One region of the Klebsiella quasivariicola genome, then DNA from elsewhere that is predicted to be linked to it. Evidence: predicted binding sites of a transcription regulator. Region 1 holds the regulator's gene; each other region holds the start of a gene.
The links. Region 1 encodes Fur, which represses iron uptake genes when iron is present. Its sites were predicted from a motif close to ATAATAATGAGAACNACTATCAA; they were not measured.
Positions count from the first base shown of each region.

Region 2: fepB (Fe2+-enterobactin ABC transporter substrate-binding protein) is a predicted target of Fur. The motif match lies at 3,276-3,298, and genes of this name have one in related genera.
Region 3: B8P98_RS16125 (TonB-dependent siderophore receptor) is a predicted target of Fur. The motif match lies at 3,505-3,527, and genes of this name have one in related genera.

Region 1 covers NZ_CP022823.1:3,981,209-3,988,668, reverse strand. Annotated here, with positions in the region: gene chiP (chitoporin ChiP) at 1-268, shown strand, start outside; gene B8P98_RS20160 (ChiQ/YbfN family lipoprotein) at 316-648, shown strand; gene tcuC (MFS transporter) at 699-1,994, opposite strand; gene tcuB (tricarballylate utilization 4Fe-4S protein TcuB) at 2,050-3,189, opposite strand; gene tcuA (FAD-dependent tricarballylate dehydrogenase TcuA) at 3,176-4,579, opposite strand; gene tcuR (tricarballylate utilization LysR family transcriptional regulator TcuR) at 4,677-5,603, opposite strand; gene fur (ferric iron uptake transcriptional regulator) at 5,730-6,182, opposite strand; gene fldA (flavodoxin FldA) at 6,474-7,004, opposite strand; gene ybfE (LexA regulated protein) at 7,156-7,449, opposite strand.
Region 2 covers NZ_CP022823.1:4,082,874-4,090,333, forward strand. Annotated here, with positions in the region: gene entB (enterobactin biosynthesis bifunctional isochorismatase/aryl carrier protein EntB) at 1-443, opposite strand, end outside; gene entE ((2,3-dihydroxybenzoyl)adenylate synthase EntE) at 457-2,064, opposite strand; gene entC (isochorismate synthase EntC) at 2,074-3,249, opposite strand; gene fepB (Fe2+-enterobactin ABC transporter substrate-binding protein) at 3,438-4,397, shown strand; gene entS (enterobactin transporter EntS) at 4,541-5,782, opposite strand; gene fepD (Fe(3+)-siderophore ABC transporter permease) at 5,895-6,902, shown strand; gene fepG (iron-enterobactin ABC transporter permease) at 6,899-7,460, shown strand, end outside.
Region 3 covers NZ_CP022823.1:3,234,774-3,242,233, reverse strand. Annotated here, with positions in the region: gene hxpB (hexitol phosphatase HxpB) at 1-28, opposite strand, end outside; gene B8P98_RS16135 (YniB family protein) at 217-753, shown strand; gene yciA (acyl-CoA thioester hydrolase YciA) at 783-1,181, opposite strand; gene B8P98_RS16125 (TonB-dependent siderophore receptor) at 1,281-3,464, opposite strand; gene B8P98_RS16120 (septation protein A) at 3,736-4,275, opposite strand; gene B8P98_RS16115 (YciC family protein) at 4,330-5,073, opposite strand; gene B8P98_RS16110 (YkgJ family cysteine cluster protein) at 5,099-5,512, opposite strand; gene ompW (outer membrane protein OmpW) at 5,782-6,420, shown strand; gene ybiX (PKHD-type hydroxylase YbiX) at 6,489-7,166, opposite strand; gene B8P98_RS16095 (catecholate siderophore receptor Fiu) at 7,214-7,460, opposite strand, start outside.

The DNA of each region.
Region 1 (7,460 bases):
TGTCTACTCCTGGGATGCGAAGCCGGGCAGAATGTCCTCTCCGGATGCGTACTACGATCCTGACTATCGCCTGAAAGAGTCGGCCTACAGCCTGGATGCGCTGTATACCGTGCAGGAAGGTCGGGCGAAGGGCACGCTGTTCAAACTGCACTTTACCCAGTACGACAACCATTCCGATATCCCGAGCTGGAGCGGTGGCTACGGCAACATCTTCCAGGATGAGCGCGATGTGAAGTTCATGGTTATCGCCCCGTTCACTATTTTCTGATACCTGCGCGGCGGGCGTGAGCCTGCCGCACCTCCGGGAGAACGACAATGAAAAAAATGCTGTTCATTGCCATGATGGCATCGGGTCTGGCGGGCTGTACCGCTTCGCCGGCACCCGAAGAAGATTCTAAACTCAGAAATGCCTATAGCGCCTGTATTAATACGGCGGAAGGGAATCCGGACAAGATTGAAGCGTGTCAGAGCGTACTGAATGTCCTGAAAGAGGATAAACAGCACCAGCAGTTTGCTAACCAGGAGAGCGTCCGGGTACTGGATTATCAGCAGTGTATTCAGGCCACCCGCACCGGTAACGATCAGGCGGTGAAAGCGCGTTGTGACCAGATCTGGAAGGAGATCCGCAGCAATAATACGACCCATTAATCCAGACGATAACGGCAAACGGGCGGAGTCTCTCTCCGCCCGTTTGTTTTTTAGCGCTGGCTCTCTGCCGGTTGGTAGCTGCGGCTCAGACGCACGAACAGCAGGACGGTGGCGACAAACCCGCACAGCGCGGCGCACATTAGCCACCAGCCGGGCGCGCTTTTATCGCCGGTGAGCTCGACCAGGGCGGTAGAGATAGCCGGCGTCAGTCCGCCGAAGATCGCGGTGGCAAGGCTGAAGGCCAGCGAAAAGCCCACCGTGCGGACATACACCGGCATCACTTCGGTGAGCGCCGCCACCATCGCGCCGTTATACATGCCAAAAAAGAACGAGAACCACAGCAGGACCAGCGTCATACGCGTAAAATCGGGCGCGGCGGTGAGCCAGTGCATCACCGGCCAGGTGGTGAGCAGCGCCAGCACGGTAATCCCCATCAGCACCGGGCGACGACCGATCCGGTCAGAGATCGCCCCGCCAATCGGTAACCAGATAAAGTTAGAGATGCCCACCAGCATGGTCACCAGCAGGCTGTCGCGAGCGCTGAGGTGCAGCACCGCTCTGCCGTAGGTCGGCGTATAGACGGTGATAAAATAAAAGGTGGTGGTGGTCATCGCCACCAGCAACGTCCCGGCGGTAATAATGCGCCAGTTCCTGGCGATAGTGGTCAGGATCTCTTTAGTATCCGGGCGATGTTTACGCTGCAGGAACTCCTCGGTCTCCTGCAGCGAGCGGCGCAGCACGAAAATCAGCGGAATAATCAGACAGCCAATGAAGAAGGGAATGCGCCAGCCCCAGTCGGCGATCTCTTCATGCGCCAGGGTGGCGTTCAGCGCGTAGCCAATCAGCGCCGCCATCACGATGGCCACCTGCTGGCTGGCGGATTGCCAGCTGGTATAGAAGCCTTTATTGCCCGGCGTGGCGATCTCCGCCAGATAGACCGACACCCCGCCAAGCTCGACGCCCGCGGAGAACCCCTGCAGCAAGCGACCCACTAACACGAGGATCGGCGCCAGCACGCCGATGGTCTGATAGCCCGGTACCAGGGCGATGAGTAGCGTCCCGCAGCCCATGATCGCCAGGGTGACCATCAGCCCTTTACGGCGACCGATCCTGTCGATATAGGCGCCCAGCACCACCGCGCCGATGGGGCGCATCAGAAAGCCCGAACCAAACACCGCAAAGGTCAGCATCAGCGCCGCGAACTCGCTCTCCGCCGGAAAAAAGGTGCGGGCGATATAGGTGGCATAAAAGCCAAACAGGAAAAAGTCGAACTGTTCGAGAAAATTACCGCTGGTCACGCGGAGGATAGCGCCGACGGTGCCGGCGCGGGTAGGTTGTTGGGTCATATCGGGTGCTCTCCATTGTCTTTATCTTGTTTTTATAGAGGTAAGAGGGAGCGGGTTAGTCGCCTGCGACTGCCGCCTGTTTTCCGCGCCGCTTCTCAATCGCCCACTTGAGTAGCGCCGCACAGCGATAAAATCCGTGGGCAAATTTTCCGTAGGGAAGGGTTAAAAACAGGGCCATCACCACCCCGAGATGAACGGCGAGCAAAATACCCATCCACGAGGTATCCCGTCCCGCCAGCAGCGCCAGACCGGTGAAGCTGGTCAGCAGCAGCAGCAGGATAAATGCGCGGTCCATCGGTTTTTGTCGCGCATCGCCATGCAGCGGCGACCGGCGCAGGTTCAACCACAGCAGACCAGCCGGCCCCACCAGCAGGCCGATGCCGCCGAGGGTCCCGAGAAGCACCGGGACGCTGAAGAACGGGTAGGGGGCTTCCCGGCCGGCGAAATAGTGATAGCCCGTGGCCACCACCGTGGCGGCGAAACAGAGCATAAAGCCGTAGAAGGTGAAGTGGTGGAAACGGCGGCGCATCAGCGTGAAGGCGTCATCGGCTTCGTTGCAGCCTTTCCCGTGCCCGCCGTCGAGATATTTCAGCGTCAGCGCATTATGGGATGCCTTTGCAATATCAATCGGTTGCGGTTGACCCGGGGAGATCTCGCGCCAGAAACGGATCACCCCGGTCATCAGTAAGCCAATCGCCAGCACAAAGACCGAGCCAAACATCCACGCCAGCAGGTTATGCGGGAATATCTGGTAGAAATCACCGGCCAGCGGCGGGTGCAGCAGTGAACCGTTGAGCCCCATCGCCAGCAGCAGAAAGACGATCAGGCCAGCGATCAGCGCCAGCACGGTGGTCACGCCGGCCCGGCGGTACAGGCTGGCAAAGGCGGCGGGCTGGGCGTAATGCTGATAGGTCTCCAGCCGGACTTCGGCCATCGCCTTCGGCACGTTAATGGCGAACTCGTGCGGCGGCGCGTACTGGCAGGCGTGCAGGCAGGCGCCGCAGTTATGACACAGGTTAGCCAGATAGTTGATATCCGCCTTGCCAAAGGCCAGGCGCTGGGTCATCGCCGGGAACACGGCGCAAAACCCTTCGCAATAACGGCAGGCGTTACACACCTGCATCACCCGTTCGACTTCCGCCTCCGGCTCGGTGATGATCTGCGCGTCAATGATCAGCTTTTCAAGCGACTTCATGGTGGTTCTCCTGCTGTGCCGCACGGGCGGCTTGCTGGCCGGCGATGCGACCGAAGGTGGTGCCGATCGACATCCCGACGCCGGCGGTATAGCCTTTGCCGAGCACATTGCCGGCCATCATTTCCCCGGCGACAAACAGATTGCGGCTGGGTTTGCCGGCAAAATGGACGGCGGCGGTGTCGTCGACGTAGAGCCCGAGGTAGGTGAAGGTGATCCCCGGACGTAAGGCGTAACCGTAGTAAGGCGGCGTATCGAGGGGGCGCGCCCAGTGGGTTTTCGCCGGCGTCAGGCCGGAGGTGGCGCAGTTATCCAGGCGGGTATGATCGAAGTCACCCGGGGTACAGGCGGCATTATAATCGGCGAGGGTTTGCGCTAAGCGCTCGCCGTCCAGCCCGAGCTGGCGCGCCAGCTCGGGGATAGTATTGGCCTGAGCGCCGGGAAAGACGGGGGGCATAAAGTGGCCAATGGCTTTACTGTCGATGATCGAGTAGCCGATTTGCCCCGGCTGGTGGGCGACCAGTCGCCCCCAGATGGCGTAGCGTTTGGGCCAGAAATCTTCTCCTTCATCATAAAAACGCTCGGCATCGCGATTCACCACCACCCCCAGCGACACGCAGTCGACGCGGGTGCAGATCCCGCCGTCATAGAGCGGCGCCCGGGCGTCAATGGCGACGCAGTGGGATTGCGAAGGATCGCCGATAATATCGGCCCCGGCGTCGATCATAAACTTGAGCAGTACCCCCTGATTGAAGCGGGTGCCGCGGATGAGGAAATTATCGGCGGGCCATTCGCCACGATCGTTCTGCCCCCAGGCCTCGCGCAGCCATTCGCGGTTGGATTCAAATCCGCCGGCGGCGAGGACGCAGCTTTTCGCGACAATCCGTTCCTCGCCTGCCAGCGCGGCAACAAATTCCCCGTTGCGCAGTTCCAGGGCCTGCACCGGCGTGTTGTAGCGGATCTGCACCCCCATCTGCTCCGCGCTGCGGTAATAGGCATTGACCAGCGCTTTGCCGCCGCCCATAAAAAAGGCGTTGGTGCGGGCAACGTGCAGAGCGCCCGAGAGCGGCGGCTGAAAGTTAACCCCATGCTGGCGCATCCAGTCGCGGCACTGTGACGAGGTACGGATCACCAGCCGGGCCAGCGCTTCGTTGGTGTTCCCCTCGGTGACGCGCAGCAGATCCTGCCAATACTCTTCTTCCGGATAGCTGTCGACCAGCACGTCCTGCGGCGCATCGTGCATACAGCGCAGGTTACGGGTGTGCTGCGAGTTGCCGCCGCGCCACTCCCGCGGCGCCGCCTCCAGCAGCAGCACCGAGGCGCCGGCCTCCCGGGCGGTTAAGGCGGCGCATAGCGCGGCATTGCCGCCGCCAATCACCAGTACATCCACCATTATCGGCTCCCTTACAATTTAATTAATTGTTAAATTTGTAATGGGAATGTAGGCGGTAACGGCGACAGAGCGCTATGGCGTAGTGCTAAAGAGGGGTTTAGTTGGTGTAAAGGGTAGCGCCCGGCCAGCGGCCAGACTCCACCAGCTGACGCATGACTTTGCTCAGTATTACCCGTGCGGCAAGCCCTGCCGGGGTGAGCTCATCATCGGACAGGCTGACCAGAAAGTTGGGGCGACTCAGCACCGGATTGGCGACGCCGATCACTCTTAGCGCCTGATGGTCGAGATGGGAGATGGCGGCCCCGGGCTGAAGAGTGGCGCCCAGTCCGCTGCGCACGGCCTGCATCAGCAGGGCCAGGCCGTCAATCTCCGCCACCACCTCAACGCTGAGATGATGCTGCTGGCAAACCGCCTCCAGCCGGCCGCGCAGGCCGTGGCCCTGGCTTGGCATAATCAGCGGCAGGGTGGCGAGCTGGTCGGGGGTGATATGGTCATCCTGCAGGGGGGCTAACAGCGCATGGCTGCCAATCAGGAACAGGCGCTCTTCCAGCAGCGGTCTGGCGCTCCAGCGCAGGATCTTCTCCTGCTGGAAAACGATAGCAAAATCGAGCTGGCGAGTGTTGATCATCCGTTCCAGATTGCCGGAAAGGCTTTCCACCAGATGCAGGCGCACGTCGGGGTAGCTTTCGCGCATCGCATTGATGAACGGAACGCCGAGAACGGAGGCGGTGCTGGGGGCCATGCCAACGCTGACGTGGCCCGACAGGCGCGCCTCGCGGGCGGCGAGGATGGCATCATCGGCATGGCGCAGCGCCAGCTGCGCCTGGGAGTAGAAAGCAAGGCCCGCGCTGGTGGGCGTGACCCCGCGGGAGGTCCGCTGCAGCAGGCGAATGGCCAGTTCGTTTTCCAGGCGCGCGATCTGCTGGCTAAGCGCCGAGACGCCGATATTGAGATCGAGCGCAGCGCGCCCCATGCTGCCGGTTTCCACAATGCGCACAAAGTAGCGTAGCTGGCGAAGTTCCATATCAACTCTCCGGACAAAGCGGGGACGAGGAAGGTTATCCCAGGGGACTGAGCGGGAAGCGCGGCAGAAGCGCCCATAAAAAAGCCAACCGGCAGGTTGGCTTTTCAGAGCAGACGACGCGGGGAATTACTTTTCCACTGCGTCGTGGGCGTGTTCGTCCTCGCGGCAATCCCCTTCCGCACAGTGACCGTACAGATACAGACTGTGGTTGGTCAGGCGGATGCCGTGACGGGAAGCGATTTCACGCTGGCGCGCTTCAATAGAGTCATCACTGAATTCGATCACTTTGCCGCAGTCGAGGCAGATCAGGTGATCGTGGTGATGCTGCTGGGTCAGTTCGAAAACGGATTTTCCGCCTTCAAAATTATGACGAGTCACGATACCGGCGTCATCAAACTGGTTAAGGACGCGGTAAACGGTCGCCAGACCAATCTCTTCGCCCATGTCGATCAGGCGTTTATATAAGTCTTCCGCACTGACATGATGGTTATCCGGTTCCTGCAGCACTTCGAGGATTTTCAGTCGAGGAAGTGTGACTTTCAGGCCAGCCTTCTTTAATGCGGTATTGTTGTCAGTCATGCGGAATCTGTCCTGTTGCTAAACGATCTACTTCCTTCAACGGAAGTCATACAGAAATTAACCCGACGTAATGCGTCTCATTATAGAACTGCCACTGGTAAATGAAAACTGCAAGCATCAGGCCTGGTTTGCTGTCAAAAACGAGGCACCAGCTACAAACTGCGTCACGTGCCTCGTAGAATCAGAGGACATTGTACAGATATGTGATTAAAAGTTAAAAACTTGTAGCTATTAGTTTGATTGCTTTTGTCTATTAATGCGACGCAACTCAATAGTTACGCCGCTTAATCATCAGGCGTTTTTGATTTCTTCAAGGTGCAGCTCTTCGGCAACCTGCTTCACCCACTTCTCCACGCGCTCGTTGGTCAGCTCCGGCTGGCGGTCTTCATCGATGGCGAGGCCGACGAAGTGGTCGTCATCCGCCAGGCCTTTGGAAGCCTCAAAATGATACCCGGCCGTCGGCCAGTGACCGACGATGGTCGCGCCGCGTGGCTCAATGATGTCGCGGATGGTGCCCAGCGCGTCGCAGAAGTATTCTGCGTAGTCTTCCTGGTCGCCGCAGCCGAACAGCGCCACCAGTTTGCCATTAAAGTCGATCTCTTCCAGCGTCGGGAAGAAGTCGTCCCAGTCACACTGCGCTTCCCCGTAGTACCAGGTCGGGATGCCGAGCAGCAGGATGTCGTGGGCTTCCAGGTCTTCTTTGCTGCTTTTGGCAATGTCGTGAACATCAGCAACATCTTTACCAAGCTGCTTTTGAATCATTTTTGCAATATTTTCGGTGTTGCCGGTGTCGCTGCCAAAAAAGATGCCGATGATTGCCATGAGTAAAATAACCTCTTGAAACTTAAATGATGTGGTAGGGACGCGATGCCCATAGATAACGGCAATCATAGCAGAACAGGCAAGGGCGCGGAAACAGCAATCACGCCCGACTGCACACTCTGCTACATGAATGCGGGTTTTTCGCGGAAAGTTAGACTTTTCCCTGGCTGCGCAGGGCGGTTAATTGCGTCATCAGCATCTCTTCGATGAGATCGCTGCGGCTCATATTACGCGCTTCCGCCAGCTCGTTGAGCGCATCGACCGCATCCGCGTTGAGTTTTAACTCGACGCGCTTCAGCCCGCGCACTTTATCGCGTTTCAGCTGATTACGTTTGTTGATGCGCAGTTGTTCATCGCGCGACAGCGGATTGGTTTTCGGTCTTCCCGGGCGACGCTCGTTTGCGAACAAATCTAATGTCGTACGGTCCGTTTGTTCTTTTGCCATGATTCTGAGTG
Region 2 (7,460 bases), 100 kb from region 1:
ATGATCAGCTGGTCGCGGCCGCTCTCTTTCAGCATCTCTTCAAGCGGCGAGCGATGAAACGCGCTGTAGCGCCATTTCACCAGCACCGTATCCTGTTCATCCGGCGCCAGCGCGGCAATCACCTGCTGCTGCTCCGGCGAGCGGGTCAACCCCGGCCCCCACATATCATTCAGCAGGGCGCGGTCTTCATCGCTCTGCTCTTTCGGCTGGGCGGTGTAGTACACCGGAATACCGTTTTGTTTGCAGAAGTCGCGCAGGGCGGCGATATTAGCCACCACTTTCTCCATCATCGCGCTGTTTTCGCCCCAGAAATTGAGGAAATACTCCTGCATATCGTGGATCAGCAGCGCGGCGCGCGACGGCTCAAAGGCCCAGTTGACTTTGTTCGCCGGGATATCGCTGGCTTCCGGCAGCGCGTAAGCCTGTAATTTAGGGATTGCCATTTTCTGTTCTCCTTCAGCCCAGCTTGCCTTCGGCCAGCCACTGACGTAATTGTTTTTTATCGACTTTGCCCACCGGCGTCAGCGGCAGCGCGGCAACGCACTCCACGCGGTCCGGCAGTTTAAATTCCGCCACCCCCTGCTCGCGCAGGAAGCGGCGCACGGCGACGGCGCGCAGCGGCGAGGTCACCACCAGATAAGCGCAGCTTTTCTCGCCCAGCAGATTGTCTTCGATGCTGACCAGCGCGGCGTGGATCACCGCCTCATGGCGCAGCAGCAGGTTTTCGATCTCTTCAGCGGCGATCTTCTCGCCGCCGCGGTTGATCTGATCTTTTTCCCGGCCCTGGACGGTGATATACCCGTCTTCGTCGATCGAAATCAGATCGCCGGAGCAATAAAACCCCTCGGCGTCAAAGGCTTCCGCGTTATGCTGCGGGCTGTTGTAGTAGCCGCGGAAGGTATAAGGGCCGCGGGTCATCAGACGGCCCACTTCGCCGCGCGGCAGCGGGTTGCCGTCGGCATCCGCTACCCACACTTCATCGTCCGGGCACATCGGACAGCCCTGGGTATTGATAATTCGCTCCGGGCTGTCGTTAAGGCGGGTGTAATTCACCAGCCCCTCCGCCATGCCGAACACCTGCTGCAGCTGGCAGCCGATTTCCGCCGGAATGCGCGCGGCGAGGGTCGCCGACAGGCGTGCGCCGCCGACCTGCAGCAGCTCCAGCGATTGCAGTTGCGCGTTGCCGCCCCATTCATGGATCGCCTGCAGCCACAGGCTGACCGCCGGCGGCACCAGCGACGCGACGTTGATCTGGTGTTGTTCAATCAGCGGGAAACAGAGGGTGGCGCTCGGGTCGGCGGCGAGGATCACCCGGCCGCCGGCGAGGAAGACACCGAGCGAACCCGGGGAACTCATCGCATAGTTATGCGCCGCCGGCAGCGCGTTGAGGTAGCGCGTCTCCGCGTTGATCCCGCAGATCTCGTTGCTGCGCCGGATACTGTAGTCGTAATCGTTATGGGTGCGCGGGATCAGCTTCGGCGTCCCGGTGCTGCCGCCGGAGAGCTGGAAAAAGGCCACTTCGTCGGCAGGGGTTGGATTGGCGACAAAGTTATCCGCCGGGCGGTTAATCTCCGTCGCCAGATCGCGCTCGCCGCCGTCGTTACGCAGCAGCGCGACGCGCAGAGAAGGATGCTCCGCGATAAACGCGTGGAGGAAACTATCATCGGCAAACAGCGCGTGCTCACGATCGGCAATCAGCAGCGCCGGTTTAATCTGTGCGGCGTAGGCGTTAAGCTCGCTGCGCTGATGGCTGAACAGCGCGTTCACCGGCGCGACGCCGATGCGCAGCAGAGCAAAGAAGGTGATGTAAAACTCGGCGACGTTGCCCAGCTGCACCAGCGCGGTTTCCCCGCGCTTCAGTCCCTGGCGCTGCAGCGAGCAGGCAAGATTGTCCACCAGTTGATTAAACTGGCGGTAGCTAATCTGCCGCTCGCCATCGATAATCGCCACGGCGTCATTGTCCGCATGACGGGTAAGCAGATTGGTTAACGGCAGATCCTGCCAGTAGCCTTTTTGACGATAGCGGGACGCGAACGCTTCCGGCCAACGGGTAAATGCAATCATCCTTGCCTCTTAATTCAAGCCAAATACGTTAAGCATGGTGGTCAGTTTGACGCCGGTTTCGCGCCATTCGCCCAGCGGCGAAGAGGCCGGGACGATACCCGCGCCGGCAAACAGGCGCAGCGTACGCTGCTGCAGACGCGCACAGCGGATGGTCACCACCCACTCACCGTTGCCTTCATCGTCGCACCAGCCAACGATGCCGCCGAACAGCTGGCGATCGAAGGGTTCGAGCTCGGCGATCAGGCGCTTCGCCGCCTGGTGCGGGAAGCCGCTCAGCGCCGGGGTCGGGTGCAGCAGACAGGCCAGCGACATGGCGTTTTCTTCCGCCAGCGCTGTACCTTCGATCGGCGTCGCCAGATGCCAGAGCGTCGGGGTGGTAATCAGCTGCGGCGACTCCGGCAGCGACAGCTGGCTGCTGCGCGGGCCAAGCACGCTCTTCATCGCCTGGGTCACCAGCTCGTGTTCGTGACGATCTTTGCCGGACGCCAGTAGTTTGTTGCCTGCTTCGCGGTCCAGCACATCGTCCGGCTGACGACGGGCGGAGCCGGCCAGCGGTAACGAGCTGAAGCGCTGTCCTTCTTTACGCAGCAGCAGCTCCGGACTGGCGCCCAGCAGCACGCCGCCGTCGGAGAGCGGCACGTGGAAGTTAAAGCTGGCGGGGTTCTGGGCGATCAGTCGCTCCATCAGCGCGCCGCTGTCGACGCGGTCGCGGGTGGTAATATCGATAAGCCGTGATAGCACCACTTTGTCGACTTCCGGGGTGGCGGTCAGCGCGGCGGCGCGTTCTACCATCGCCAGAAACTCGTCCTGCTCCGGGATCTCCCGACGCTCCACCACCTCCATCGCCTCCAGCGGCGCGGCATAGCGGGCGGAACGCTGCTTTTCCGGGCGAGAGAACGCTTCCCAGCGCTCGGGGATATAGAGCTCGGAAGGCTGACAGGTGTCGAACGGGATAGCCCCGACCATCACCGGCTTGCGGATCCCCGCCGCCCGGGCCTCGGCAAAGGCGGCGGCCATCTGCTGCTGGAACTCGCCGTTCAGCGCATCGCCGCCAACGGCGGGCTGTGAGAAGCGACGGAAGCAGCCTGAAGTGGTAAAACTGCGGTACGGCGACATAAAGAAGAAGCTGTCCGGCGACAGGGTCCGGGTCGGTTTCTTTACATCCTCAGCCAGTGACGTTTCCATATCATCCTCCAAAAACGATAAAGATATTAAGAATAATTATCATTTATATTTTGGTTGGCTAACCTAAAAGGTATTGCCCGCCATGTCAACCGCGTTACGTCATGGCGCCGCCACTTTGGCTTGCATCCTGCTGGCACAAAGTTGAAAATGAGACGCATTTATCACCTTTCAAATCAGGATGCGATGACGTGAACTTCTTTTCTTTCTGCCGCCGCGGTGCGCTGACCGGCATGCTGTTGCTTTTAGGAATTACCTCAGCCCAGGCGGCGGACTGGCCGCGCCAGGTCACCGACAGCTACGGGACCCACACCCTGCCGAGCCAGCCGCTGCGCATTGTCTCCACCAGCGTGACCCTCACCGGCTCGCTACTGGCGATTGACGCGCCGGTGGTCGCCAGCGGCGCCACCACCCCGAACAACCGCGTGGCAGATAATCAGGGCTTTCTGCGCCAGTGGAGCGAGGTCGCCAAAGCCCGTAAGCTGGCGCGGCTGTACATCGGCGAACCGAGCGCCGAAGCGGTGGCCGCCCAGATGCCGGATCTGATCCTGGTGAGCGCGACCGGCGGCGACTCCGCCCTGCCGCTTTACGATCAGCTCAAAACGATCGCCCCGACGCTGGTCATCAACTATGACGATAAAAGCTGGCAAACCCTGCTCACCCAGCTGGGGCAGATCACCGGCCATGAGCAGCAGGCCAGCGCGCGCATTGCCGACTTCAATAAACAGCTCGTTTCGTTAAAAGAAAAAATGAAACTGCCGCCGCAGCCGGTGACCGCCCTGGTCTATACCGCCGCCGCGCACAACGCCAATATCTGGACGCCGGCATCGGCTCAGGGGCAGATGCTTGAACAGCTGGGCTTTAGCCTGGCGACGCTGCCGGGCGGCCTGCCCGCCAGCCACAGCCAGGGCAAACGCCACGATATCGTGCAGCTGGGCGGGGAGAACCTCGCGGCCGGTCTGAACGGTCAGAGCCTGTTCCTGTTCGCCGGCGACCAGAAAGATGTGGATGCTATCTACGCTAATCCGCTGCTGGCGCATCTCCCGGCGGTCGAAGGCAAACGCGTCTACCCGCTGGGCACCGAGACCTTCCGCCTTGACTACTACAGCGCCCTGCTGGTGCTCCAGCGTCTCTCCAGCCTGTTCGGCTAACGCGGGCTGTGCCATCAGAACAGCTACGCGGCCTGAACTCTTTGCCGGGCGGCGCGGCGCTTGCCCGGCCTACTGAGCTTGCACCGGCCTGCCATACCCCAGGCCCGGTAAGGCGCAGCCGCCACCGGGCAAGCGCACCCTACTTAACTTTCATTGACGATTTCCGGGCGCTGGAAACGGCGCAGTTCGCGTAGCAGCCCCACCAGCAGCACACCGACGAGCGCCAGCGCCCAGCCGCTGGCGCTGGCGGATGCCGCCGGGGTCATCACCGCCCCTAAGCCGCCGAGCAGCGCCGCGCCGATGGCGTCGCCGGTGACGTTTTGCGCGGTCCACAGGCCGTTAATCCGTCCAAGCATATGTTCCGGCGTCTGGGTCTGGATCAGGGTGTACTGCAGCAGCGAGCTAATAGCGCTCAGCCAGCCAAACAGCGCCAGGCACAGCGCACCCAACGCCCAGTGCGGCATCAGGCTGAACAGCGCAATGGCGATAAACGATCCCACCGTGGTCGCCAGCATCAGCGCGCCTGGCCGCACCGTCTGGGCCAGCTGGCCGCTGGTCAACGCCCCCAGCGCCGCCCCGAGCGGGATCGCAGCGTACAGCAGGCCAATCTGTCCGGCCGACATCTGCCAGCCGTCGGCCAGCGCCGGATAGAGCACCCGCACCGCGCTGGCCATGGTCAGCAGACCACCGAGCAGCGCAATCCCGCCGATAAGCGGGCTCTGGCAGAGGAAGGTCAGCCCCGCCAGCAGGGAGCGCAGCGGATGCTCACGCGGCTGCGGAGGCGGCGGCAGCTGCGGCAGACGCAGCAGGGTTAAGGTGGTGATAAAGGTCCCCGCCGCCGCCAGGCCGAAGTTCCAGGCCACGCCGCCGGTGGCCAGCAGCAGGCCGCCGATCATCGGCGAAATCACCGAGCCAAGGCGCACCGTCAACATGGTGATGGCCCCGGCCTGCATCAGGTTTTCCCGCCCCACCAGCGCCGGCGTCGCCGCCAGCAGCGCGGTCACCCCCAACGAGGCGAAGAACCCGTCCCAAATCCCCAGCAGGTAGATCGCCGCCAGCGACGGCTCCGGCAACAGGGCGTTCAGACACAGGCCGACAAAGCCCACGCCGCAGGTGCCGCGCGCCAGCAGGATCAGGCGTTTGCGCTCATAGCGGTCAGCCAGTACGCCCCCCACCATCAGGCCAACAAACATCGACGCGCCGGTCAAGGTCACCGACAACCCGACCTGCCAGGTCGAATGGGTCATCATCTGGATCTGCACCGGGATGGCCACGCCCAGCAGGCCAAGCGACAGAATAGAGATAAAGCGAGCGATAAAAACGGCGCGAAACGCCGGGTGAGTTTTCAGCAGGCTGAGATTGAGCAGCCAGGATTGTCGGTTCATTACAGCGCCTTGTCGTTATTTTTAATACCCTTTTTACTGTGGGTCATGCTACCATAGCTGAATAAAATCGATAACGATAATTACTATCATTATCATATCAGGGATGTCAGTTATGTCGTTTTCTACGACCGCGGTACGCTCTGTCGCCGTGCCCGGATTGTTGCTATTACTCGCCTTAGCCGCCGCGCTTAGCCTGACCATCGGCGCCAAATCGTTGCCGATCGGCACGGTATTCACCGCCTTCAGCGGAACCTGTCAAAGCGCCGACTGCACTATCGTGCTGGACGCGCGCCTGCCGCGCACTCTGGCCGGTCTGCTGGCCGGCGTCGCCCTCGGCCTCGCCGGCGCGCTGATGCAGACGCTCACCCGCAACCCGCTGGCCGACCCCGGCCTGCTGGGGGTCAACTCCGGCGCCAGCTTCGCCATCGTCCTCGGCGCGGCGCTGTTCGGGATCACTTCCCCGCAGGAGCAGCTGCTGCTGGCGTTCTGCGGCGCGCTCTGCGCCTCGCTGCTGGTAGCCTTTACCGGCAGCCAGGGCGGCGGTCAGCTGAGCCCGGTGCGCCTCACTCTCGCCGGGGTCGCCCTTGCGGCGGTACTCGAGGGGCTGTCCAACGGCATCGCCCTGCTCAACCCGGACGTCTACGATCAGCTACGCTTCTGGCAGGCCGGTTCGCTGGATATCCGCACCCTGCAAACGCTGAAAATTGTCCTGCTGCCGGTAGTCGTGGCGGGGATCGCCGCTCTGCTGCTGAGCCGGGCGCTGAACAGCCTGAGCCTGGGCAACGATACCGCCACCGCCCTCGGCAGCCGCGTCGCCCGCACCCAGCTGATCGGCCTGATCGTCATCACCGTCCTGTGCGGCAGCGCCACCGCCGTCGTCGGCCCCATCGCCTTTATCGGCCTGATGATGCCGCATATGGCGCGCTGGCTGGTGGGGGCCGATCATCGCTGGTCGCTGCCGGTCACCCTGCTCGCCACCCCGGCCCTGCTGCTGTTTGCCGACGTGATTGGCCGCCTGCTGGTGCCCGGCGAACTGCGGGTATCGGTGGTGAGCGCCTTTCTCGGCGCGCCGGTGCTGATCTGGCTGGTGCGCCGCCAGCCGCGGGGAGGTGGACTGTGATTGCTCCGTCCCGCCGCCTGATAGCCAGCTGTCTGCTGCTGATGGCCGCCAGCCTGCTGATTTCTCTGCTCGGGCTGGCGCAAGGCCCGGTGCCCCTGACGATTGACCAGGTGTTCTCGGCGCTGTTCGGCGATGCGCCGCGCAACGTCGCGATGGTGGTGAACGAATGGCGGCTGCCGCGGGTGTTAATGGCGCTGCTCATCGGCGCCGCGCTCGGCGTCAGCGGCGCCATTTTCCAGTCGCTGACCCGTAACCCGCTCGGCAGCCCGGACGTGATGGGCTTTAACACCGGCGCCTGGAGCGGCGTGCTGGTGGCAATGGTCCTCTTCGGCCAGAACCTGACGGCGATCGCCCTGGCGGCGATGGCCGGCGGGGTGCTGACCTCGCTGGTGGTCTGGCTGCTGGCCTGGCGCAACGGGATCGAAACCTTCCGCCTGATCATTATCGGCATCGGCGTGCGCGCCATGCTGGTGGCATTCAACACCTGGCTGCTGCTGCGCGCCTCGCTGGAGACCGCCCTTTCTGCGGGCCTGTGGAACGCCGGATCGCTTAATGGCC
Region 3 (7,460 bases), 750 kb from region 1:
CGGCCTCAATGCGGCGCTTCGCTGACATAAGTCCTTCTCCTGTTGCGTAATCAGATAAACGAATCGGCAATCATGGTATATCATACCGCGCATTATTGGGCGAAATTCGCCGTGGCAGATAGACTTATACCCGACCTACTCGGGGGAGCGAGGGACGCCAGCGCCACGCAACAGGCAGCAGGCGAACCACCAACGCGTCTTTAACAAGGGGAACTCATGACGTACCAACAAGCTGGACGCATAGCGGTTATTAAACGCATTTTAGGATGGGTTATCTTTATTCCCGCCGTGCTGTCGACGCTGATTTCTGTGCTCAAATTTATGTATGAGCACAGTGAAAAGAAACCCGGCATTGATGCGGTAATGATGGATTTTGCGCACGTGATGATTGAGATGATGCGCTTTAACACGCCGTTCCTGAACTTTTTCTGGTACAACTCACCGCTGCCGGATTTTCACCATAGCCTGAACATCGGCTTCTGGATCATCTTCATTCTGGTGTTCGTCGGCATGGCCCTGCAGGCTTCCGGCGCGCGGATGGCGCGGCAGGCGAAATTTCTCCGCGAGGGGATTGAGGACCAGCTGATCCTTGAGCAGGCCAAAGGCGTAGATGGGTTAACCCGCGAGCAGCTCGCCGAACGCATTGTGGTTCCGCGCCATACTATCCTGGTGCAGTATTTCCCACTGTACGTGCTGCCGGTGATCGTGATTGTCATCGGCTACTTCTTCTTTTCGCTGCTGGGCTTTCTGTAAGTCAGGTGCCCGGTGAGCCGGGCTCCTTCTTATTCTGCTGGCAGGGGGCGTGGTTTACCCTGATTATCGACAGCAACGTAGATAAACAGCGCTTCCGTCGCCTTGTAGCGCTGGCCAATTGGTTCGGAAGAGACTTTTTTCACCCATACTTCGATATTGATCGTCACCGAGGTGTTGCCGCGCTTGACGCAGCGGGCGTAGCAGCACACCACGTCGCCGACGGCCACCGGGCGTAAAAAGGTCATCCCATCCACGCGCACGGTCACCACGCGACCCTGAGCGATCTCTTTGGCCATGATGGCGCCCCCGATATCCATCTGCGACATCAGCCAGCCGCCAAAAATATCCCCGTTGGCATTGGTATCCGCCGGCATTGCCAGGGTGCGTAAAACCATTTCACCCTTCGGGGCGAGATCTGTTGTTGTCATGCTCTACTCTGTTGTGGTCAAAGACGATCAGCGGGATGCTACTATGAAAACGGCGCAGTGAGAATAGGGGAATACGCCCGCTGACGCGGGCGCGGCGGTTCAGAAGGAGAGAGTCACCCCGGCGTAATACGCGCGGCCAGGCTCGTTGTAGGTCGAGGCGCCAGCGTTTTCGCGATACAGTTGCTTATCAAACAGGTTACTTATTCCGGCGTTCAGGCGAATATCCCGGTTTAGCTGGTACTGAGTACCGATCCCCACGATGGAATAGGCGCCAACCTCGGTAGTGGCAAGGGTCCCGGTTTCGTTGCGGATCTCCGCATACTGACGCGGCTTCTGACGGCCATAAAGCGTCCAGTTCACATTTGCAGACAGGGCGTCGTTTACCTGCCAGTCGAGCATCGTGTTAACGGTATATTTCGGGATAACCGACAGTGGGTTGCCTGTCTCTTTACTTTCCGATTTGAGCATCCAGGTGGCATTGGTCCGCCAGCTCAGGATATCAGCCAGCACCGGGATCAGCAGATTTCCTTCCAGCCCTTCGACCACGGCTTTGCCGCCGTTCTGCCACTGCAGAATATTATTGCCGCTGGAGGTATAGCCCAGCACCTCGGTTCCGGAGACGATTTTGTTTTTGTAATCGTTGCGGAACCAGGTAACTCCGGCAGCGTAACCATTAAGGTTGAATTCGATACCGATCTCTTTGTTAATACTGATCTCCGGATCGAGGTCAGGGTTGCCCAGCAGATAGCAGCTGCCTTCAGCGATAGTGTTCGGACAACCATTGCCGCGGGTGGAGAGCAAATAGCCTTCACTGGATTGATAGAGGTTAGGCGCTTTAAACACGCGCGCGATACCGGCCTTCAGCGTGAACATATCGCCCAGCGCCTGAGAAACGTTGAGGCTTGGACTCCAGTTGCTGCCAAACTGATTATGATAATCAAAGCGAATGCCGGGGATCAGGTTGGTGCCGGGTACGGCTTCGATATTATCCTCCAGATAGATCCCGGTGAGGGTGGCGCTGTTTTTGGTACTACGTTGAGCAGGATCGCCCGAGGTTCCGGGGATAGTCTCGCCGTTGCTGTCAGTGGCCTGCATCGATGCCGGATCGTCGAGCTGATCATGGTTCCATTCCATTCCCAGCGTCAGCGTCTGGTCCGCCAGCCAGAAGAAAGGCACATTGAATTCCGAGGTCGTACGCCAGGATTCCAGACGGCTGGTGGCATAATCCTCACTGTTGATCATGCCCTCGACGCGGCCAGTGGAACCTTCCTGCAGGCGGGTATTGTTAGTTTTCTCGTAGTAAACCCCGGCTTTGGACTGGCCCCAATCCCATAGGCCGTTGTAAGTCAGCCCCCAGGACTGACGATAGAGACGATTCGTTTCGTGGCCGTACAGGGAGTCCACCAGCCCGTTCGGGCTAAGATTGCCGTTGCTGTACTGGGTATCACCGGCATAGATATTCCCCTGACGGCTGTAGGCGTAGTTGAAATCGAGGATCTGTTGCGGGGTCATTTTCCATGACAGCAGGGCGTTAATATCTTTATTGCGTACCCCTTCGCGTCCCGCAGCATAGGAACCGTTTTGCGCATGGTTAATGTCCCAGGCGTCGGGTTCCGTTTTATTGATATTGCCATACAGGCGCATCGTCAGCGCCTCGCCGGCGAGTGGGCCGCTGAGATTGAAATTAGCGCGATTAGTCGTGCCTTCCTTGTTGTTTTCCGGCTGATTGGTAAAGAAAGAGAGCGAACCGTGCCAGTTGTTGGTTGGGCGTTTAGTAATGATATTGACCACTCCGCCCGCCGCGCCGGAACCATAGCGCGCGGCTGCCGGACCGCGGAGAACTTCAATTCGCTCGACCATTTCGGCAGGTACCCAGTTGCTGTCGCCTCGGGTATCGCGTTCGCCGCGCCAGCTATAGCGAATCGCGTTACGTGACGTGACCGGTACTCCATCTATCAGGATCAGGGTGTTCTCCGGCCCCATGCCGCGGATATCAATCTGGCGGTTGTTACCCCGACTGCCGCTGGCGCTGTTGCCGGTTAAATTCACCCCGGGCATTTTACGGATGATGTCTGAGAGATCGTTGACCGGCGGCTGCTTAGCAATATCATCTGCCGTGATAATCGACACCCCGGGCTGTTGCTTGAGCGCCTCTTCCGCCGTACTGCGCACAATCATCGTTTCGGTATCTTGTTCTGACTCTTCAGCAAAGGCGGTCGGGGCAAGCAGGCTGGATATGACCAGCGCCAGGGTCGTGGGGGCATAATATTGCAGCGATCTCATATAAATATCCTTTTCAAAGCAAAGAAAAACGAGATCGAGAATATTAATGATAATCATTATCATTACAATGTGGGGAAATAAATCTCCATAAAATCCTCACAATTATCGCAACTTTTTATGCAGTTGGGAGAAATCGTGAAGGGAGCCTGCACAGTGTGGCCGGGAAGCTGTCAGCGTATGCGCTGAGGTTGTGTGGTTGAAGGGAATGTTTGCCAGCGCAGTGAGATTATAGGGGGCGAGCGCGGCGCGCGATGGCGCGCCGGCGGAGGCGTTAGTGGTGGTCATCCTGCGGCATATGGCGGTAGATGTAGATCCCGCTCAGCAGGGTAAAGACCAGCGTGAGGGCGGTTAAGCCAAAGACCTTGAAGTTCACCCAGATATTCTGCGGCAGCCAGAAGGCGATATAGATATTGGCCAGCCCGCAGAGGATAAAGAACACCGCCCAGGCAAGGTTAAGCCGTGACCAGACCTGCTGCGGCAGGGTCAGCTCTTTGCCGAGCATGCGCTGGATCAGGGGCTTTTTCATCACCCACTGGCTAAACAGCAGCGCGCCGGCGAACAGGGCATAGATCACCGTCACCTTCCATTTAATAAACTCATCATTGTGGAAGAAGATGGTCAACCCGCCAAAGACGGCCACCAGTACAAAGGTGATCAGCGCCATTTTTTCGACTTTACGATAGCGCACCCAGCTGTAGATCAGCACGATGGCGGTCGCCACGATCAGTGCGGTAGTGGCGGCGTAGATATCGTAAAGCTTATAGAAGGCAAAGAAGACCACCAGGGGTAAAAAATCCAGAAACTGCTTCATACATCGATCCCGTCTTTCAGGACGGACCGGGGAACGCCCCGATCCTGGTTAAAATTAGCGGCGGATAAGCATATACACGCGGAATAAATAGATCAGCAACAGGGCGGAAATCAGGTTGCTGATCGTGTTGATGACCACTGCACCCACATTCGGCGTCAGGACGGCAAAGCTGGAAGCGAGCAGTAACAGCAGGGTTTTCGCCACCAGCCAGCCAATAATGGCCGGCGCCACCAGCCGCAGATTGGCCCACGCCAGGCGCATGCTGCTACGCATGGCGCTGAGGATGCCCATTTTGTCCTGTACCAGCATGATTGGCGCAAAGGCCAGCACGATGGCCAGCAGCACGCCGGGCACCAGTACCAGCATCATCCCCATCTGCACCAGGAAAGTGGTGAACAGGATCAGCAGCAGCAGCTTCGGCAGCACCGGCGCCGCAGCGCCGATGGCGCGCAGGGCGCTGACGCGATGACCTGCAGAGACCAGCTGGATCAGCAGCAGGACGCCACCGGCGAGGATCGCATTGCCCACCAGGCCCGAGAAGGTCGATGCCGCCGAGGCGTGCAGCAGGACCTGCTGCTGCTCCGGCGTCATGTTCTGCACCAGCTCGAACAGGCCTACGCTACCGGTGAGGTTGTCGCCTTCGCTGAGTATCGACAGCTGCTCATCGCTGGGTGAAAAGGCATGGCCAAGCACTACCGTAATGAACGCGCACAACAGCGCAATCAGCAAAATGGTAATGAACTGATTACGAAAAAAATTCCCGGTGTCACGGTAGACGGACTTCGCCGTGATAGACATGCATTCTCCTTGAGTGTTGCAGGTGTTAACTAGCCGGCGATTGTACCGCAAATCGTTCCGTCGTAGCACTCTCTGCGCCGGTCCGGGCAGGTATATCTTTGTAAAGAGAGCGCAATGGCGGCAGGCCATAGCGCGCCCGCGCCCGGTTGCAGGCATCGTTTTCCACGCCGTTTTCCCCGGACATGGCAAATTCCCGGCACGGCGAGGGACGATTTTCATAGATAGTGCAGTGGACGGTGTCGCCAATGGTGCCCGACAGCGCGGCGCAGCGGCACTGGCGTTGGTTAGTGCCGCTCATGCAGCGCAGGAAGGGGGTCAGCGGCTCGGTCAGCGCGGAGGGCACCACGCCGCCCGCGTCGTCGGCTTCCGCCCAGTAGAAAGAGACTCGAAAATACGCACAACAGGCACCGCACGTCATGCACGGGTTGATTTCACTCATAATTACACCTGAAAAAAACGCATCAACACAGATTGTCGGCAGTTAACTTATCCAGCCGCCTCAGCGGCGGCAAGAGGGGCAGAAATAAATTTTTGGCTGATAAGTGAAAATTGATGTGAGAGGGAATCAGCATATTGCGATTGGTTGCAAAAATTAATCTGGATCAATAAATGTTAAATCTAAGGATTTAGTGTGATCTAAAACAGATCAAACGTAACTCGTTATAGGTATATTTGGCCGCGCTGAAAAACCATAATGAGGAAGTGGATATGAGGAAGTTAGCAGCGGCGGCAGTTATTCTGGGCACGCTTTCCACCGGCAGCGTCTGGGCGCATGAGGCGGGTGAGTTTTTCATTCGTGCCGGGACCGCCACCGTCCGTCCGACGGAGGGCTCTGACAATGTGCTGGGTAGCCTGGGCAGTTTCAACGTCAGTAACAACACCCAGCTGGGTTTAACCTTTACCTATATGGCGACCGATAACATCGGCGTGGAACTGCTGGCGGCAACGCCGTTCCGCCATAAGGTTGGCACCGGGCCAACCGGGACCATCGCCACCGTCCATCAGTTGCCACCCACCCTGATGGCGCAGTGGTACTTTGGCGATGCGCAAAGCAAGGTGCGCCCGTACGTAGGCGCCGGTATTAACTACACCACCTTCTTTAATGAAGACTTTAACGACACCGGCAAAGCGGCCGGGCTTTCCGATCTGAGCCTTAAGGACTCCTGGGGCGCGGCGGGGCAGGTTGGCCTCGATTACCTGATTAACCGCGACTGGCTGCTGAATATGTCGGTGTGGTACATGGATATCGATACCGATGTGAAATTCAAAGCCGGCGGCGTGGACCAGAAAGTCAGCACCCGCCTGGATCCGTGGGTGTTTATGTTCTCCGCGGGCTACCGGTTTTAATCTCTGTTGAAAACTGGCCAGCGGATGGCCAGTCTATTGCCTCGTCCTCCCTGCTTGCGGTCAGCGGATCATACTTCCGTCCACTGGCGCAGCAGGTTGTGATACATATTCAGCAGGGAGAGGACCTCTTCTCCGTCGCCAAAGCGGGCCTTAAGAGACTGGATGGTGCGGTCCAGGTCGTAGAGCATCGCGCGCTGCTTATCGTCGCGGACCATCGACTGGATCCACAGGAAAGAGGCCTGACGTACGCCGCGGGTGACCGGGGTGACGCAGTGCAGGCTGCTGGCGGGATAGAGCACCAGATGCCCGGCCGGGAGCTTCACCCGGTGCTGGCCATAGGTGTCTTCAATCACCAGTTCGCCACCCTCATAGCTCTCCGGATCGCAAAGGAACAGCGTCGCTGACAGGTCAGTGCGCATCCACCCCGCCTCGCCGTTCTGACGAACGGCGCCATCGACATGAAAACCATAAGTCTCCCCCGGTCCGTAGCGATTAAATAACGGCGCGGAAATCGTCCGCGGCAGCGCGGCGGAAAAAAACTGCGGATGGCCGCGCAGCGCGTCGAGCACGGCGGCTTGCAGGTGGGCATACAGCGGCGTTCGGGTATCGATCTGTTGATTCTGTTTGACGGTCGCTCCCTGGCTGCCGACGGTTATCCGCCCGTCAACCCAGTCGGCCTGGGTGAGCAGGCGGGTAAAATCAGCCACCTGGTCTGCCGTTAGCACGTCAGAAATGTGATACATCATGGCGGTGTTCTCCTAAAAGGTGGGGCGCAACGGCCCCACGTGCAAACTCAGAAGTGGACGTTCGCCGTCAGCATAAAGGTACGGGGTTCGCCCGGATGATAGCGATAGCCGCTCTTGTTAATGGAAGCCACATAATCGGTATCAAACAGGTTGTACATATTGAGCTGCAGATCGAGGTTGCTGTTGACCCGATAGCCCAGTTTGGCGTCGGCGACCCAGTAGCCCTCGGTGTGATCCGGGGTACCCACCGCGCCATCGCTGCCCCGGCGCAGGCTTCCGACATAGCGCGCGCCG